Regions from separate parts of the Novacetimonas sp. GS1 genome, predicted to be linked through region 3. Evidence: riboswitches for the same ligand, from Rfam matches in the RefSeq annotation. Region 3 holds a riboswitch; each other region holds the start of a gene.

The links. Region 3 has a riboswitch for cobalamin ahead of FYB92_RS04195 (CbtA family protein). Riboswitches for the same ligand answer to the same signal wherever they lie in the genome.
Region 1: linked by a shared signal. The riboswitch ahead of FYB92_RS10600 (TonB-dependent receptor domain-containing protein) and the one ahead of FYB92_RS04195 (CbtA family protein) in region 3 are both predicted to bind cobalamin.
Region 2: linked by a shared signal. The riboswitch ahead of FYB92_RS10580 (aromatic ring-hydroxylating dioxygenase subunit alpha) and the one ahead of FYB92_RS04195 (CbtA family protein) in region 3 are both predicted to bind cobalamin.

The regions. Positions count from the first base shown of each region.
Region 1 covers NZ_VSZP01000001.1:2,388,994-2,394,003, reverse strand. Annotated here, with positions in the region: gene FYB92_RS10605 (carbohydrate porin) at 1-1,583, shown strand, start outside; cobalamin riboswitch at 1,823-2,042, shown strand; gene FYB92_RS10600 (TonB-dependent receptor domain-containing protein) at 2,163-4,253, shown strand; gene FYB92_RS10595 (ABC transporter substrate-binding protein) at 4,255-5,010, shown strand, end outside.
Region 2 covers NZ_VSZP01000001.1:2,381,568-2,388,924, forward strand. Annotated here, with positions in the region: gene gatB (Asp-tRNA(Asn)/Glu-tRNA(Gln) amidotransferase subunit GatB) at 1-1,068, shown strand, start outside; tRNA gene FYB92_RS10565 (tRNA-Ser) at 1,169-1,260, shown strand; gene FYB92_RS10570 (metallophosphoesterase) at 1,647-2,768, opposite strand; gene FYB92_RS10575 (acetate uptake transporter) at 3,101-3,709, opposite strand; gene FYB92_RS10580 (aromatic ring-hydroxylating dioxygenase subunit alpha) at 3,898-4,980, opposite strand; cobalamin riboswitch at 5,172-5,413, opposite strand; gene FYB92_RS10585 (ABC transporter ATP-binding protein) at 5,581-6,339, opposite strand; gene FYB92_RS10590 (iron ABC transporter permease) at 6,336-7,322, opposite strand; gene FYB92_RS10595 (ABC transporter substrate-binding protein) at 7,343-7,357, opposite strand, start outside.
Region 3 covers NZ_VSZP01000001.1:928,536-935,892, forward strand. Annotated here, with positions in the region: gene ahcY (adenosylhomocysteinase) at 1-692, shown strand, start outside; gene FYB92_RS04175 (DUF3597 domain-containing protein) at 771-1,163, shown strand; gene FYB92_RS04180 (CorA family divalent cation transporter) at 1,368-2,411, shown strand; gene FYB92_RS04185 (lytic transglycosylase domain-containing protein) at 2,629-3,747, shown strand; gene FYB92_RS04190 (peroxiredoxin) at 3,790-4,380, shown strand; adenosylcobalamin (AdoCbl) riboswitch at 5,137-5,313, shown strand; gene FYB92_RS04195 (CbtA family protein) at 5,359-6,093, shown strand; gene FYB92_RS04200 (extracellular solute-binding protein) at 6,457-7,357, opposite strand, start outside.

The DNA of each region.
Region 1 (5,010 bases), 1.5 Mb from region 3:
GGGTCCGTGCATTTTTTGTCAATTGCACTCTGGCAAGCAGCGTTGCCGCATATTCACATGCCTATGCTCAGGCCCCCCAGACCCAGATTGAGGAAGACCGCGCCCGGCTGGGCAATTCCACACCATTGGTGGAACAGATTGACCCCGCGACCGTGCGTGATTCACAACGCGCGCAGGCTGATGCGCAGGAAAAGGCTGCCGGGGATGACAGGCTCGACACCAGCGGCAATCTGCTGGGCGATATGTGGGGGGCACGATCATGGTTGTACAGGCATGGTGTCACTTTTGATATTCAGGAGGTTGATGAAGTCTGGGGCAATGGCACAGGCGGCACGCCGTCGTCCAATGATGGTGCATCAGGTTCGGGCACCGGTCCGGCCTATGACGGTGTGACCATGCCGACGTTAAGCATTGATACTGAAAAGCTGTTTGGCCTGAAGGGCGGATTGTTCAATGTCAGTGCGTTGCAGACACGCGGGCGTTCAATCTCGCAGGATCATCTTGCCAATTTCAATCCCATCAGTGGCTTCGAGGCTGATCGCTCCACCCGCCTGTTTGAATTATGGTACCAGCAATCCTTTTTGAATGGGAAACTGGATGTAAAGATCGGTCAGCAGGATCTTGATACTGAATTCCTGATCAGTGATTATGCATCTCTTTACCTGAATTCAAACTTTGGCTGGCCGATGGCGCCTTCGGTCAACCTGTATGGCGGTGGTCCGTCATGGCCACTATCCTCGCCTGCCGTTCGCGTCCGTTACCGGCCAAGCGAGAAGTTCACCTTCATGTTCGCGGCTGCCGATGATAATCCGCCAGGTAACCGTACCAATTCCTTTGCCATACAGAATGGCGGTAACGGCGCGGATCCGACAAATCAGGTCACTAATGATGGCAGCGGGACACAGTTCAACATGGGCACAGGCGCCCTGCTGATTACTGAATTGCAATACGCACTGAACCCACAGCCGGCTGATATGTCGAATGTAACCAAGGATCCGGGCTTGCCGGGTGTGTACAAGTTGGGTGGGTATTATGATACCGCAAAATTCCCCGATTATCGCTATAACAACATGGGCAAGCCTCTTGGTGGCGCTGATGACAGCACCGGGATTCCGCGCTGGGACCGCGGGGACTGGATGGTCTACGGCATCATTGACCAGATGATCTGGCGTCCGTCACTGACCTCGGCCCGGTCGGTCGGGGTGTTTGTGCGTGCCACGGGCAATGGTGGCGATCGTAACCTGATCAGCTTTGCAATGGATGCAGGCTTCAACCTGAAGGCCCCATTCCGTGGCCGTGCCAATGACACACTCGGGCTGGGCTGGGGGATTGGCCGCGCCAGTTCGGGGGAGCGTCAGTTCGACCGCAATGTGGCACAGACTGGTACTTACAGCCCGGTGCAAGGGAATGAAAATCATCTCGAACTGACCTATCAGGCGCAGGTAACTCCCTGGCTGGTTATGCAGCCGGATTTTCAATATGTATGGCATCCTTCGGGCGGGGTGCGTGATTATGGTGTCTCCTATAACCGTCATGTTGGTAACGAGGCCATTTTCGGCCTGCATGGCAGCATTACATTCTGATTTATGATGATAGATGCTTATATATGAAGATTATAGGAAATTAAGAATCAGGTGCGTGGCATGCCTCAAGCGGCATGGTCTTTTTTAAGTCCATGTCACGACAGGATGTTTCTTGCCATGTCGTGCGACTGCGTCGTGTTCAGGGGATATCCTGAATGCCGGGAAATATAATCCAAAATGATAATGATCGTGACAGGGTATCACAAAATTGAATCCTGCTTGACAAGCATTGTTCATCAGATCAGAACAGGTGCGACGGTTCCTTCTGCCGGAGGGATTAAAAGGGAACGAAGTGCGGAATTACCATCCAATGCTTCGGCTGTCCCCGCAACTGTAAGCGGTATGTCTTTGCATTACCGGATGTAACGGTCCGGGCCACTGAAAACCACGGTTTTCGGGAAGGTTATGCATGATGCCAAGCCGCAAGCCAGGAGACCTGCCGTCCTTAGTGGTTGCGACCGGGAACTGTTGGGCGGGGCGTCCTGGCGGTGTGGTGTTACGGGGTTTCGCACGGATCGAAACCTGGGGTGGCAGCACGCTCTCGTGGCAACGATGATGTGACCGCGAGACCTGGATTCTATGATATTTTTTCGTAATCTTCTGATTGCCTCGACCATGTTCGTTACAATACGGGGCGGCATCGCGTATGCTGATGATCTGGGCGGGCAGGTAAAACCGCCAGCAACCGGTTATGTCGTGCAGGATAAGAAATCCCGGGTTGTCATTTCACCCGGAGGGGACGGGATTCCAGAACTTATCAGTGTCAGTGCCGCGCGGCGGCCGACTGCCGTTGATGATATCGGCACCAGCATGACCATCATCACCGAAAAACAGATCCAGACACAGCAGCGACGCAGCCTGACGGATATCCTGACGCGCCAGCCGGGCCTGAATGTGGTACAGACGGGTGGCCCTGGGGGGGCGTCCTCTATTTTCATGCGGGGCAATAATGCGAATGAGGTCAAGGTCCGTCTTGATGGCATGGATATCAATGATGGCAGTTCGGCATCAGGCGCGTTTGATGCGGGGCAGTTCGTGACTGATGGTATGGGGCGCATCGAAATCCTGCGTGGTCCGCAAAGCGGCCTTTACGGTGCGGATGCCATGGCGGGCGTGATCGACATCACCACGGCGCAGGGGGAAGGACGATTCAGACCATTCGTCCGTGTCGAAGGGGGCGGATACGGTACTTTCAACCAGACTTTTGGCGCGCGCGGCAGCAAGGGGCGTTTTCATTACAATGTTGAACTTTCCCATTACCGTATGGATGGGTTCAACAATATCCCTGCCTATATTGAACGGTATTACGGCGCCGACCGACAACAGCGACACGAGGGCAACCGCAATGACAACCGGGGGGCCAATATCCGGCTGGGATATGACATTACCCATAATTTTGACCTTGGCCTGACTGCACGCCTTATACAGAATAATAACCATTCCTATTCATTATATGACCTGCAAAGCGAGAACGCTTATGGGGACAGGGGTGTGCGGGAACAGAACAGCCAGAATGAGGCCATCTTGCGAGGAACGGCGCATCTGGTTTCCTTTCATGGCATGTTCGATCAGGTACTTGGCCTTGGATACATGACCAATCGCAACCGCTGGACAGAGGCAGGCACCAGTGATGGTAGCCCCATAAATCCCGATCCTGATTATTACCGTTCCAGCCGGTTGAAAGTGGATTGGCACGGAACATTCAATTTAAAAAAATATGGACAGTTCTTGATCGGGGCGGAACATTTCCACGATACGTTCAATACCAGCCATACCGCCGCCAGCATGTGGGACAGCGGATATAATACATCCGCCAGCATGGATACGACCGCGGGTTATGGACAGTATCAGGGGAATTGGAACCATATTCTGTATGGTGCGGCCAATATTCGTTATGATGCCAACTCACGTTATGGCAACCATGTGACGTGGCGTGTTGCCCCTGCGATCCATGTGCCGGGAACCGGCACCATTATCAAGGCCAGCGCCGGTTCGGGTTTTCATGGCCCATCGCTATATCAGCTATTTGCCAATCAGGTGGGCGCCGGATATTCGGAAAAAGGCAATCAGAACCTGAAAGCCGAGCAGTTGATCGGTTATGATGCGGGGGTGGAGCAGAAATTGCTGCACGATCATCTGAATTTTGGGGCAACATGGTACGACAACAGGGTCCGGAACCTGATCCAGTCTTCCGTATCAGTGGATTCATCGTATAATTATACCTATTCCTATGCCAATGTTGCCAAGGCCCGGATGTATGGTGTGGAAGCTTTCCTGAACTGGAAGGCATTGAATACCCTGGAATTCAATCTGAGCTATACTTGGACACATGCCCGCGATGCAACGGACGGCGCCGAGCTTCAGCGCCGTCCCCAGCACAAGTTCAATTTCAATACGACATGGACACCAATCCGCGACCTGACATTTTCGGGCAATATCCTGTATACCAGTGCCTGGCGCGATGTGCCGGTCATCGGCGGGGCGACATGCAGCGTTTGCGCCAGGGGGCATGGATATTTCACCATTGATGTGGCTGCCAATTATAAGGTCAACCGCTATGTTTCCGTTTATGCCCGTGCGGACAACCTGTTGAACCGCCAGTTCGAGGACCCGATTGGCTATCTGCAGCCCGGTCGTGCCGGTTATGGTGGTTTCATGCTGAATTATTGACATGAAAAGGATGCTTGCGGGATTTGTCGCCGGGATGCTTGCCTGTGTCCCGATGGCGGCACGGGCGCAGCCTGTGGCGCGTGTGGTGTCGCTCAACCTTTGCACGGACCAGTTGCTGCTGTTATTGGCCGCACCGGGACAGGTCGTGGGGATTACACCACTGGCGCGCGACTGCTGGAACGCGGTATTGTGCGCGCAGGCCGCGCGCGTGCCAGTGATGCGGCCCACCTCGGAAAATGTCGTGGCCGCCCATCCCGATGTCGTGCTGGGTGGTGTCTATACAGCGACGTTGGCCATGCAGGCTGCACGGGAAAGCGGGGCGAAGGTCATTACCCTGCCACCAGCAAAATCACTGACGGATATCGCCTCACAGATCATGATCGTGGCGAGTGCGATTGGTGTGCCCGAACGTGGGCGTGAACTGGCTGGCGCCTTTGCGCTGCGCCTTGCCTCCTTTCCATCGGGACGGTCTGCCACCGATCCCACGGCTGCGGTCTATGCCGCCAACGGGTTCGTAACCCATGCGGGTTCGTTGCCTGATGATGTCCTTGCCCATGCGGGCCTGCGTAATTATGCAACCGTCATGGGGCATGAAGGGTCTTCACGCTTTCCTATGGAGGTGCTGATCGCGCATCCGCCCGACCTGCTGGTCCTCGACCGTTCGGGACGGGGGCGTTCCCTTGCACAATCAATGCTTGACCATCCTGCATTGCGGCAGGCCTTTGCCGGTGCGCATCATCTCGACCTGCCAGCGCGC
Region 2 (7,357 bases), 1.5 Mb from region 3:
ATCACACGCCTGCATCTGGAACAAGATGCCGGCAAGTCGATGCATGACCAGGACCCGACCCGATCCTTCATCGACCTGAACCGCGCGGGGGTGGCGCTGATGGAAATCGTCAGCGAACCTGACATCCGCTCCCCCGAGGAAGCTGGTGCCTACCTGCGCAAGTTGCGCATGATCCTGCGCTATCTTGGCACCTGTGATGGCAACATGGAGGAAGGCTCCATGCGTGCGGACGTCAACGTTTCCGTACGCAAGAAGGATGAACCCTTCCGCACACGATGCGAAATCAAGAACGTCAATTCGATCCGGTATGTCATGCATGCCATCGAGGTCGAAGCCGCGCGGCAGGTGGAGATATGGGAAGCAGGCGGCAGTGTCGATCAGGAAACGCGCCTGTTCGACCCGTCACGTAACGAGACCCGATCCCTGCGCAGCAAAGAAGACGCCCACGATTACCGCTACTTCCCCGATCCGGACCTGCTTCCGCTCGTGATCGGGGAAGAATGGGTGCGTAATTTGGAAAAGGGCCTGCCGGAGCTGCCCGATGACAAGCGCGACCGCTTTGAAAAAGAATATAAAATCCCACATTACGATGCCAATGTCCTGGTGGCGGAGCAGGCGATCGCGGATTATTATGAAACCGTGGCCCGTGGTCGTGATGGGCGATTGGTGGCCAACTGGGTTACAGGGGACCTGTTCGCGGCATTGAACAAGAGCAGTCGCCATATCAGCGACAGCCCGATTTCAGCGCAGGCACTTGGCGGTATGCTGGACCTTGTCGCAGACGGCACGATCAACGGCAAGATCGCCAAGGAAGTCTTCGAAGATATGCTGGAGACCGGTGACAGCGCCGCTGATATTGTCGAACGCAAGGGCCTGAAGCAGGTCACGGATACGGGGGCCATTGATACGGTGGTTGCCGACATCATGACCAAGCACGCTGACAAGGTGGCAGAATACCGCAGTGGCAAGGATCGTTTGTTCGGATTCTTCGTCGGACAGGTGATGAAAGCCATGGCCGGAAAGGCCAATCCGGCCCTCGTGAACGAGGCGCTGAAAAAGGTTTTGTAAAAACTGGATATTTTTTTCATTTGAACGTTTGACGGCGCTGCCGGAACCAGCTACAAGCAGCGCTGCAAACGCCGTGTAGAAATATACGCTTTTCCCCGGCGGAGGGGTGGCCGAGAGGCTGAAGGCGGCGGTTTGCTAAATCGCTGAACGGGGTAACTCGTTCCGTGGGTTCGAATCCCATCCCCTCCGCCAATTTCCCCTGACATACAGTGACAGCAGTTAACGATCCCTCGGGATGTCTGCCGTTTTATCGCCTTCTGATCTGACATACGACGGCATGGAAAGCCGCCGAAGGACAGATACGATGGGGTATTCATGCCGACGGATACCGCGATCCGCGCGTGCAAAGCCAAAAGACGGATTTTACAAGCTCTCCAATGCTGAGGGGCTTTTCAGCCTCTCGAAAAAGAGCAGCGGCCTGCCATCATCACTCTGGATGATCTGCGGGGAATGCGCTTGCGGCGCTGGTGATCCGACTGTCAGGGCCGTCCAAATACATCCGGCACAGCATGATCCCTTCGCCCTCCCGATGCGCCTTTACAACGAGCAGACCACCATCCCCATCATATCAAAGAGATTTACGCATTATCCGCCCGCAGATGGAAAAGGGTAATTTCAGATGGCCTGCCAAGCCGCAGCGCAAATCCCGGCCACAATCCGGTACCATTACTGACATACAGCGTCATACCACCCAGATCATAACGCCCAGACACAAAACCGCTATTCCCACGTGCAACAAGGCGATCAAGGCCGAAAATCATCCCGCCATGCGTATGCCCCGACAGTTGAAGGGCAACGCCCAGCTTGGAAGCGGTATGTGCATCACCAGGTTGGTGATCAAGCAGCACAACCGGCGCACCAGCGGGAGAACCTGCAAGGGCAGCAACCAGATCCGGACCAGCCTGCCCATGCCCTGGTGCCGAGCGGTCAGTCACACCAGCGCATACCAGTTCGGCCCCTTCCCTTGTGATAACCACATGCCGGTTAAGCAGCATATGAAACCCCAATTCCGACAGGTGGTGCATCCAGTCATCATAATCGAAGAAATATTCATGGTTGCCCGGTATTGCCAGAACGCCATCCGGCGCATGAAGTCGTGCAAGCGGCGCCACATCAGCACAGCGCATGGCGACCGATCCATCAATAAAATCTCCGGTCACGACAATCATGTCCGCACCGGTCGCATTGGCGCGCTCCACAACCGATGCAGCCCAACTTGCAGGAAACAGCCGACTGATATGCATGTCGGTCAACTGAAGCAGCCGATATCCGTCAAACAAGGGCGAGAGGCCGGGAATGGTGACAGTCACGTCCCTGACCGGTGGCACCCTTATCGCATTGGCCACACCAATCGCAGCAAGCCCACCGGCAATTCCCCCCACCGCCGCCCGCGCACCGACAGGAATATAAACCGGCTGCCATGTTACCAACGCAACAGCCAGCGCACCAAAATCAAGCACGACCTGCAATAGCGTAAGGAAGAGAAGCGCCCCGAAGGCCCAATTGAACAGAATAACAAAAGGACGGGGAAATTCCGGTGCAAAGACTGAGCCCGAGGAAAGCCGGGACCAGTAGTGATAAAGTGCCGCCACGACCACCAGTGCAGCCGCAAGCATTTTCACCCCAAAAGGTAGAGGCAAAGGCCACAGCCAGTTCAGGATCACGATCAGCAGGGGCAAACCAAAAACAATAAGGCGCATTACAATCCATATCCTTGCATTGGGACATAGGGAACGTGTTTCGCCCCCTGCATACGGGCCACGCATATGCGCAAAATACCTGCGGGGTGCCAGAATTATATATTATGCCATAGGCTTGGCCGTTTCAGGAGAACTTATCCCCGGGCATCTGCGCGTTTTTATGCCCATGGCGCCGCAGGATACGCGCGATCAAGCACATATATACGCGTAACCGTCAGCCCCTTGATATAGCGGCATATCCAAAAAAAAACCGCCCCGAAGGGCGGTTATATTCAGTCATGGGGCATCATCGGGCATGTGCTGCCCCATAACAGGTTTGCGGAACCGCAATATCAGGCTGCAACCTCGGCAGGCGGCACCATAACTGCAACAGGAGCTGCGACGTGTCCCGGTTGTGCTGCGAGCAATTCCACTGCCGCCAGATAAATGGCGCTGAACCCGCAAAATAATCCTTCATATCCGGCAATAACCGTCAACATGGGCTGCTCAAGGATTTCGGCAAGGCCGAGCAGCAGAAACAATACTGTCAGGCTGGAAAACACCACCTGATGCATGCGCGAGGCACGCAGCGTGCCAATCGTCATAATGGCAGTAAACAGGCCCCACATCAGCAGGTAGCTGCCCATCAAGGCAGGTGATGAGGGTGCCACCAATCCCCAGTGCGGCAAGAACAGCAACACAACGAGGGACAGCCAGAAAGCGCCATAAGACATGAAGGCCGTCATGCCAAATGTATTTCTGTTTCCGTATTCCAGCAGGCCGGCGACAAACTGCGTCGCCCCGCCGAACACCAATCCCATTGCAAGAATAGCTCCCCCCATGGGAACGATGCCTGAATTATGCAGGTTAAGCAGGACAGTGGTCATGCCAAACCCCATCAACCCCAACGGGGCAGGATCTGCTTTTGCCGAATTATGGGTCATGCCGCAATTCCATTCCATGGCGGATAAATCATGACAAAACATGTCACGATCAGCCCGACCCGGCATATTAAAATCTATCTTAGAGAACGTCAGGAAATAACCCATTCATAAAACCCGACAAAGGGTCTGGCGGACGCGCGCCTTTCAAATGGCAGCCCCCCCTGAAGTCCTGGGGGAAAAGCTGCACCAGACCCTGGTTCCTGATTTCAGGCTGTTTGCGCACTTATCCCATTTTGGACAAGCAGTTGGCGCAAGGCCATGATAACCGGAAAAACTTCCTGATTCCGATCACCGCCCTGCTCCTGCCATGCCCGCTGTTCAAGTTCGACAATTTCGCGATCCTCAGCAAAGACACGTTCCGTAAAGGCAACCAGCAACGGCCATGCCAGATCCAGTATGAACGGAACCTTCAACCGGCGTATGGACAACAGTCCAAAGACACGGTTGGTTTGTTCCTCGCGATCCTGCGGCACATACGCAATCCACAGGTCCATGACCGGTTCCTCAACGCCCTGCGTCTCGATCCGCAATGCCTGATATGGATATTGCGTACGGATGGTCATGACATCGCGATAGGCAAAATTGCGCCCTTCTTTCCGACGCTGCCCATAAATCAGGGCTTCACTCAGGGGTTGCTTGCCGGCCATACGCGCAAAGGTATAGCGCGCCTCCACAAAATCATGACCACGTTCCATGCCCAGGAACCGGGGTTTCATACTTCCGACCAGACGGCTGTGCAGGACCTGATGGTTCATGTCCATCAGGTTTTCATGCATGAAACTGTAATGGCATTTCACAATTTTTCCAAAACGACGCGTCCGATAATGCGGATCGCGCACACGTGGAATATCCGGCAGAGGCACACTATCGGACTTTTCCATCGGTCCCATGAAAACAAAAATCAGCCCGTCCTTTTCCTGACAGGCCCATGTGCGCAGTCGGGGCAGATCATCTTCGATTTTCATATCCGGTGAAAAACACTGTCCACGTCGGCTATATTTCAGCCCATGATATGCACAGCGCACAAAATCCCCACATACATCTCCTTTGCTCAGAGGAACCTGACGATGGGGACAGACATCATCAAGCGCAAAGATCGCACCGGCCTCTGGCCTGACCACGACAATCGGCTGCCCTGCATAACGTACCCCGATCGCCCTGCCCCGACGCAGTTCACGCGACCAGGCAACGGGATACCAGAAATCAGGGTTACTCCGCACACGCCGGATATCATGGGGCAGACGCGGCATCCGCACCGGCGCGGTTATGTCCGATATAATCCGTGCCATACTCGCTTCAATGCCTCCCACAATATCGGCCACACGGGACCTGGGGTGGCGCAGTCAGAAAAGACGTTATTTTTCGTATGATTTTCATAAAACTGCAACGCGTGGATGCGTTACCTGCCATATCGCCATGGCACGTGGCTTCCTGCCTGATGGGCATAGGCTTCTCCCGCCTTCGGCACATCCCGTCCGACGGCTTGGCAAATGACGATGGCAGGTCTCCTGGCTCACGGATCATGGCCTGCCGGTTCCTGCCTTCCCATTCCCTTGATCGTGGAAACAGTGACCTACCCCATGGGGGTAAATGAACCGGCGACATACCGCCTACAGTTGCGGGAGCAGCCTCCGACTTGGCTCCCGGGCTTATGACCCGGCCGGAGCATGACGGCGTTCCCTGTTAGCCCGCTCGCACGGGACCATCGACTTGATAGAAGTTGATAGTGCCTGCATTTTTCCGCCAGATGCAAGATATCCTGAAGATTTTTTCGAAATGCATTCGCAGATCAGTCCCTGCCCCGCAAATGTCCTGAAAGGTTTTTGCAAACAATAATCCGGGGAAATAACGGATTCGTACAAAAACAGCCCGGATTACATCAAGATGCCTTATCGACGGAGTTCCCACGGAATGACAGCATCCCCGATCCGCCTGACCGTTACCCCGTACACTGCATGCATGATATCATCATCCAGCACCTGTGTTGCAGGGCCATGTCGAATGATGGAGCCATCATCCATCAGCACAAGTTCATCGCAAAACCGCGTCGCCAGCACCAGATCATGCAACACAACGACAATCCCCTTACCTTGTGCGGCCTGTTCACGGAAAAGCTGCATCATGGACAGGGCATGGGCAGGGTCAAGGGCGGCAATCGGTTCATCCGCCACAACAACAGACGTATCGGTCGCCAGCGCACGCGCGAGGTTCATACGCGCCCGCTCTCCACCCGAAAGATGACAGGCCGGACGGGCAGACAGGTCCAGCAGGCCTGTTGCCTCCAGCGCACGTTGCACCGCAGGATGCCCTATCGCATGCATGTTGGCCTGTCCATGTGGCAGGCGCCCAAGTGCCACCAGATTACGGACGGGCATCGGCGGCGGCATTCCACCATCTTGCGGGATAAAGGCCAGTTGCCTTGCCCTCATTGCGGGGGGGATCTGCCCCATGTCACGCCCAAGAAGCTGGATCTCCCCACAATCGGGGGTCTGTAACCCCGCAAGCATACGCATGAACGTGCTTTTCCCCGCCCCGTTCGGTCCGATCAGGCCCACAACCCGCCCCCGTTCCAGGGTCAGGGCAGCGGCGGAAACGACAGCCCGTTCCCCCCGTCTGAGCGAGACGCCGCACGCATGAAGCAAGCTCATGGGCTGCTCCTTTTAAGGATGATGACACGGGCGAAAAAAACCGGCGCACCAACCAATGCCGTCAATACGCCAAGCTGTAGTTCAGGCCCGCTTGCCACCAGGCGCACAACCATATCCGCCGCCAGAAGCAACAGTCCGCCCCCCAGAAAGGACGGCACAAGCAGGCGTGAAGGCTGGTGCCCCGTCAACGGGCGCAACAGATGCGGCACCACCAACCCCACAAAGCCAATCGCACCGGAAACCGCCACACACGCCCCAACGGCAAGAGCCGCGCCAAGCACGACGCGCGTCTGTATCCCCCATGGAGCATGAAGCCGGAACCCAAGGCTTTCCGCCACATCCGTACCCAGCGCCAGCGCATCGAGCGCACGTGCGCAGGACAGCATAAACAGCGTGCCACACACCACACCGGGCAGGCAGATCCAGACATGGGTAAAGGTCCGGTCAGTCAGTGACCCCATAAGCCAATGCATGATTTCAAAGGATGCATACGGACTGGGGACAAGGTTCAGCACCAGCGCCGTCAGCGCGGCGGTAAAACTGCTGAGTGCCGCCCCCGCCAGTAAAAGCACCAGTGTCCCGCCACGCCCCACCACCCCCATCAGCACGGCAGCCGCGCACAGGGCCCCCGTCAGGCCACCAAGCGGCAGGGCCGCAATGGAAAGCTGCATGAGGCCGGTATAAAACACGCATACCGCACCAAGTGCCGCCCCACCCGATACGCCCAGAATACCGGGGTCCGCCAGCGGGTTTCGCAGATATCCCTGCAGGACCGCACCCGACAGGCCCAGTGTGCCACCCACCATAATGGCCAACAGGGTGCGCGGCAGACGCAGTTGCGCCACGATGATCGCACCGGCCGTATGTCGCCCCGCCATCAGGTCCGCCAGTGCATGCGAAAACATGATGCTGGTTTCCCCCCACATCAACGACGCCCCGAACAGGCCCACCACCCCAAGCAGCAGCAGCGTATTGAGCAACAGGGTTCCATGCCCGAACTGTTTCACTGTAGGATTCC
Region 3 (7,357 bases):
CAATCCGCCGTGGTACCGACGTCATGATGGCGGGCAAGGTCGCGGTCGTCGCGGGTTACGGCGACGTGGGCAAGGGGTCGGCCGCGTCCCTGCGCAATGCGGGCTGCCGCGTGCTGGTGACGGAAATCGACCCCATCTGCGCGCTGCAGGCCGCGATGGAAGGTTATGAGGTCGTGACGATGGAAGAAGGTGCGCCGCGCGGCGATATCTTCGTCACCGCCACCGGCAACGAGGACGTCATTACCATCGACCATATGCGGGCGATGAAGAACCGCGCCATCGTGTGCAACATCGGGCATTTCGATTCCGAAATCCAGATCAACGCGCTGCGCAACTTCACGTGGGAAAACATCAAGCCGCAGGTGGACGAGGTCGTCTTCCCCGATGGCAAGCGCCTGATCGTCCTGTCCGAAGGCCGCCTTGTGAACCTGGGCAACGCCACGGGCCACCCGTCCTTTGTCATGTCCGCGTCGTTCACCAACCAGACGCTGGCGCAGATCGACCTGTGGACCGCACCTGCGGGCAAGTATGAAAACAAGGTCTATACCCTGCCCAAGCATCTCGATGAGAAGGTGGCGTTCCTTCACCTTGCCAAGGTGGGTGCCCACCTGTCGAAGCTGACGCCCAAGCAGGCCGAATATATCGACGTGCCCGTCGCCGGGCCGTTCAAGAATGATCTGTATCGTTACTGAGGCCGGTTTCCCTGCTATAACAAACCCGAGAGCCCCGGCAGCCCTGCCGGGGTTCATCAGGAAACAAGGAACGATTGCATGAGTATTTTTGGCACCATCCTGTCCAAGATCTTTGGCTCGTCCGAAGCAAAGGCGGCAACGCCCGCCGCTGCCGCCCCCGCCGCGGCCCCTGCTGCCGCGACCCCGGCCGCCCCGGCTGCTGCCCCCGCCGCCCCGGTTGATGTCAACGCGGTGCTGAGTGCGATGGCCGCGAAGAACCCGGAAAAGCTGAACTGGCAGACCTCCATCGTCGATCTGCTCAAGCTGCTGGGCCTCGACAGCTCCTTTGCCGCGCGCAAGGAACTGGCGGCGGAACTGCATTATACCGGTGACACGAACGACTCGGCCGCGATGAACATCTGGCTGCAGGCGCAGGTGCTGCGCAAGCTGGCGGAAAATGGCGGCAAGGTCTCTCCTGACCTGATGAAGTAATCTTCACGCCCGGCTTTGGGGCGGAACCGGGCGACCCGCGCTGGCCACCCCGGTTCCGCCTTTTTTACGTACCCCGCCTTATGCCGCGTGCCCTGTCCCGTATGTCCGGTCGGGCCCCCGTCGCGTGCTGTTGCGCCGTTGGGGCCATCGTGCAAGATGGGGACGCCTGCCTGCGGCCTTCCGGATACAGCGCCCATGTCCGACATGTTTTCCCCTGTCCCGAATGCCCCCCTGCACGAGGCCGCCGCCCCGTTCCCCGAGGCGGACGGCCTGGTATGGGCCATTGCGTGCCGTCCCGGTTACAAGCCGGAGAAGCTGGATGCAGGACAGGTCGCGCATGCGCTGGCCGGGGGTGCGCCCCCGCTGCCTGATGCGTGGGTATGGCTGCATTACGATATCGTCCACAGCGCCACGCGCGCCCGCGTGCAGGAGATCCCCTGCCTGCCGGAAGAGGCGCGCGAGGCGTTGGGCAATATCGACCGTGGCACCCGGCTGGAGGTGGAAGGCGACATCGTGTACGGCGCGCTGCCCGGTTTTGACGACAGCATGTCTGAAGATGACAAAAACCTGTCGGCATGGCGGTTTGCGGTGCTGCCGGGGCTGCTGATCACCACCCGCCGCCAGCCGGTGCCGGCGCTGGGGCTGGTGTACCGTTATATGCAGCGGGGCGAGCCGTTTGCCTCCCCTGCGGAGGTGGTGGACCGCACGCTGCTGGAATTCGCGGATACGGTGCGGCGTAACATCGCGCTGCTTGACGATCACCTTGACCGGGCGGAAGACCTGCTGCTGACGCTGGACCAGCATACGGATTTCGGGCGCATCAGCGGCCTGATCGGGCGGGTGCGGCGACGTTCGACCGAACTGCGTCGTGTCATGTCCCCCGTCGACCGCATGTTCCGTAGCGAGGACCTCGAACTGCCCGAATGGGCGGAAGACGACCTGCGTGACCGTTCGCAGCGCCAGATTCACGCGGCCCTTGATGACCTGCTCGCCCTTCAGGACCGTGCGCGCTCGTTGCAGGATGAACTGGCGTCGGGGCAGGCGGAAGAGACGAACCGGCGGCTGTATACCGTGTCCATCGTGACGACGCTGATGCTGCCCGCGACGTTCGTGACCGGTTTCTTTGGCATGAATACCGGTGGCATGTTCCTGGCCGAAGGGCGCGCCGGCACGGTGGAGGCAGGGTGCATCTGCTTTCTGTTCATGGTCATTACGTGGCTGCTGCTCAAATTGATGAAGCTGCTATAGGGCGCGTACCGGGCGGCCCATCCGGGTCCCGCTTGCACAGGGCGGTTTGCACAGGGCGGGCTTGCACCGCCCCCCCCCCGGTCATGGGGCACGCAGGGCAGGGCTGACGGCGTTGCATCGGTCCTGTGGGGTGGTGTACAAGGGGGCGCCGCCATTTCATCGCGATGGTGGACCCTTTCCGGCGTGCCGGACCATCGCAACAGGATAACAGCGGCCCATGTCATCTTCGCTTCTGGCGGAAATTCCTGCCTGGCCCCTTTCGCGGTCATGTTCGCGGGCGGGGCGGTGGCTTTCGCTGGCGCTGCTGGTGGCGCTGGCGGCCTGCGCGGGTAAACCGCACGAGGCCGCGATGTCGGATGCGCAGATGATGCAGGAAGCCGACGCCTATCGCGCCCGCGCGCGCCAGAACTATACCCCGCCCGGTCCGCCAGAAGATCCGTGGGGGCCGTATATTACCGAGGCGGCGCAGCGTTTCGATGTGCCCGAACTGTGGATACGTGCGGTGATGCAGCGTGAATCCGGCGGGCAGCTTTTCCATAATGGGCAGTTCGTGACGTCGCAGCCCGGTGCAATGGGGCTGATGCAGCTCATGCCCCCCACCTATGACGAGATGCGCCGGCGTTACAACCTTGGGCCGGATGCCTATGAACCGCATGACAACATCATCGCCGGCACTTCGTACCTGCGCCAGATGTATGACATCTATGGCTCGCCGGGGTTCCTTGCGGCCTATAACAGCGGGCCGGGGCGTCTGGATGATTTCCTTGACCGCAGCCATACGCTGCCGCGTGAAACACGCGAATATGTGGCCTTTATCGGCCCGCGCATCGCCGGTGTGTCGCCGGTCAACCGTTCACAGGCCGACCTGATGATCGAGGCCAGGGCACAGGCCCGCGCGCAGGCCCGCGCGCAGGGTAGCACCCGGCATGGGCGTGGCGGGCGGCAGGTGATCGGCGCGGACCAGCCATTGCAGGTGGCCGAGGCCCCGTCGGCTGAAAGTGCGGCCGTCCGTGCGGCATGGAGCGCGCGCGCCAGAGCAGGGCAGTTGCCGATGTCGGCGGTGGGCGCGCATCCCACCATCGTCATGGATGCCGCCAACTGGGCGGTGCAGGTCGGGGCCTATGGATCGCGCGGACAGGCGTTGCAGGCATTGCAGCATGCCCGCGCCAACGCCGCGCTGCATGGCGCGCGTGAACAGGTTGATTCGGTCACGGCGGGGCGGGGACGTGTCTATCGCGCCCGCCTGCTGGGCCTGTCGCATGCCAGCGCGTTGCAGGCGTGCCAGAAACTGGGCAGTCATGCCTGTCAGGTCATGGGACCGATTTCCGGGTCATGAGGGCACGACGCATGACGCACGATGCATGACGGGATGAAGTGAATGAAATATTTCTACAGGCGTCCGCGATGGTCGTGGACGGGTATTATCGTGCCACTGGTGGGGGTTTTGTCCTTTGCCGGGATTGTCGCATGGTCCACCGCGCGCGCCGCCCTGCCCGCGGGCAGCAATGCGCCGATGTTCGTCGCCCCCGCCGCGCAGGCAGGCAAGGAGTTCAGCTTTCATCTGGCCGATGCGCTGCGTAACGGGCCGGTGGTGGTATATTTCTACCCCGCCGCCTTTACGCGTGGCTGCACCATAGAGGCACATGAATTCGCGGATGCGATGGACAGTTACCACGCACTTGGCGCCAGCGTGATCGGCGTGTCGATGGATGATCTCAAGACGCTGGACCGTTTTTCCGTCAGCGAATGCCATGGCCGTTTCCCCGTCGCATCCGACCCGTCGGGGTCGATTGCGCGGCTGTATGATTCACGCATGCCGGTGGTCCATTACGCCAGCCGCACGTCCTATGTCATCGCCCCCGATGGCAAGATCATCTTTACCTACAGCGCGCTTTCGCCTGACGAACATGTCCGTCGCACACTCGAGGCGATCAGGGCATGGCGCGCGGGACATGCCCCGGCCCCCTGAATACAGGAGATCGTTTGAAACGTCAGGACCAGCAACCGATTGAAACGGCAATGGTTTTTTTGAAGTTTTTTACGGCCCCGTGTAAAGGCGCTGCCTTTTTACAAACAGGCAGCGCCCGGACATTTCGATCATTCCCGAGCAGGCTGTTTGTAAAATCTGTCCCCATATACCACTGGGATCCTGAAAGTTCTTGGTAAAGATTTTCCGAGATGTCCTGAAAATCGTCGTATTTTCAAAATGTTAAAGTAACGTCTGGAATTTCCCCTTCCATTATCAAGGGGATGTTTTCAAACAGTTCCAGTAGATTCATGAATAGAAGAGTGTTTGAAAACAAAGCATTGATGAAAAAGAAAAGTTTTTGGGTGCCGCCTTTTGATCGAAATAAGGCGGCGTCTTCTGAAGCTTTTTGGAAAAAGCTTCACAAAAAACTTTTATAATTTCAGTATGTTATCAAGAATGACTTTTCAAACAGCTTCTAAGAATCCTGCGGCGTTTTTTCCGTAAACGCGGCATGGCGTGATGTGCGGGCGCGGAGGGTGCGCCTGTTCACGCGCCTGCCTGTCACCTGATCGGCGGGTCATCCCGGATGGCTGTTCGGGATGTGTTGCCCAGAATGCGTTGCCCAAGATGCATTGTTCCGAATGCGCTGTCCTGAATGCAGGCTTTGGGATGCCCTGTTGGGGATGTTCCGTTGGGGATGCGCTGTGCAGGGCGCGACGGGGCGGCTTTGCCCCGCATTGACTTGTGCGGTGCGCCCTGCGATGAAAACGGGCCTTTCATGCAAAGGAAGCCGGTGAAAATCCGGTGCGGTCGCGCCACTGTAATGCGGGCATGCATGGCATCATGTCGATGCGCGCACCCTGCCAAGCCAGATACTTTGCATGATATCCTTTCTTCCATCCATCGGGGACGCGATTTCCCCGCAGGAGTCATGAATATGCATATTCCCTTCCTTTTCCCTTTGCCGGTGCGGGCCTGATGGCCGGGCGTGTCCTGCTGCGCGGTATGCTTGCGGGGATTCTCGCGGCGTTCCTCGCCTTTGGCTTCGCGCGGATTGTCGGCGAACCCCAGGTCGATCGCGCCATCGCGTTCGAGGCCGCGCATGATGCGGCCGAAGGTGAACCGCCAGAAGAAGAACTGGTCAGCCGCAAGGTGCAGTCCTCCATCGGGTTGCTGACGGCGTCCGTCATGTATGGCGCGGCGTATGGGGGGGTATTCGCGCTGGCGTTTGCGGTGGCGTTTGGCCGTGTGGGACAGGTATCGCCACGGATGCTGGCGCTGTTGCTGGCGGTGGCGGGGTTCGTGGCGGTCGTGCTGGTGCCCGACCTGAAATATCCCGCCAACCCGCCCGCCGTGGGGAACCCCGAAACAATCGGGCAACGCACCGCGACCTATTTTGAAATGGTCGTCTTCTCGCTCTGTGCGATGATCCTGTCGGTGCTGGCGGGACGGGCGCTGCTGGCGCGTCTGGGGGCATGGTCCGCATGGCTGTGTGGCTGTGCGCTGTTTGTCGTGCTGGTGACGGTGCTGCAACTGGCGCTGCCCACGATCAACGAGGTCCCGGCAGATTTCCCCGCCGCCCTGCTGTGGCATTTCCGCGAGGCCGCCCTTGGCATGCAGGTCGTGTTGTGGGGGGCGCTGGGCCTTGTGTTCGGCCTGCTGGTGGACCGTATGCCCGAACTGCACGGCCACCATGGGGTCGTGCGCGGCTGAGGCGACCGGACAGGTTGCCGGGGATGTTGCTGGCGTCGCATTTTTGGAAAATGCGACGCCTTTTTTACGAGAGCGTTTGAAAACAACTCATTGATGAAAAAGAAAAGTTTTTGGGTGCCGCCTTTCGATCGAAGTAAGGCGGCGTCTTCTGAAGCTTTTTGGAAAAAGCTTCACCAAAAACTTTTATAATTTCAGTATGTTATCAAGACTGACTTTTTGAACAGCCTCTATATAGGGTATCAGGGCCATCCTGCCTGAGGGCTGCGGACGATCATCGTGGGGGAGGGGATCTGCCGCCCGTCATGATCTGTCCGTCATGATCTGTCCACCATGATCCACCTGCCATGATCCGTGCGTCTGGTCTTACGGGGCCTGCATCACGCTGGTCCACAGGGCCTGCAACCTGTGGCGCATGTCGGGTGACAGCTGCGGCAGCATGCGTGTCGCCGCGATCTGTGCCGGCTGGTCTTCCCAATGCAGGGCATTTTTGATCGCGGGGTCGAGCGGCGTGCGCATGTCCGCCGGCATCCCCCAGTAACATGAGGAGGTGGCAAGGTGCGCCTGTGCCTGCGGCGTGCGCAGGTATTTTGCAAACCGCAGCGCCATGTCCTTGCGTTGGGAGGATGAAAGCACCGCCACCGCCTGCTGCCATCGCAACGCGCCCTGCCGGGGAATGAGATAGGTCAGGGTCGGGTGCGCCGACAGCACCGGCGTCGCCGCCTGCTGCGCAGGGATAGAAGCCGCGGCCGCGGCAGGAACAGGCGCGGCGTCTGCCTGCGCGGGGGGATGCGCGCCGGGCGGCAGGGGCGGGGCATCGGCATCATCGCCATCGCTGTTGGCGCCCTGTACGGCAGCGGCGGCGGGCTGTCCCTTCTGCACCGCGCCGTCATGGCCGATGCCTGCCGTGGTCCATGCGCCGCCCCCCACGACGATATCCACCTGCCCATCGGCCAGCGCCTGCTGTGTCGTGGCCATGTCGCCCACGATGGCGGCATTCGCCCTGAGGGCGACAAGCTTTGCCTGCAATGCGGGGATGTCTTCCGCGCCAAGCTGCGCGGGGTCCTTCCCCAGCGCCAGCGCGACGTAGGAGATCACAGGCAGGTAGGAATCATAGATCGCGATGCGGCCCTGATACTCTGGCTTCCAGATTTCGTTGATATCGGACAATGCCTGTGCCGATACCTTCGCCTGATCGAAGGCAAGGGCGAAATACCCGAATTTTTCCGGCACGGCATACAGGTGCCCGTCGAACGATCCCGCCTGT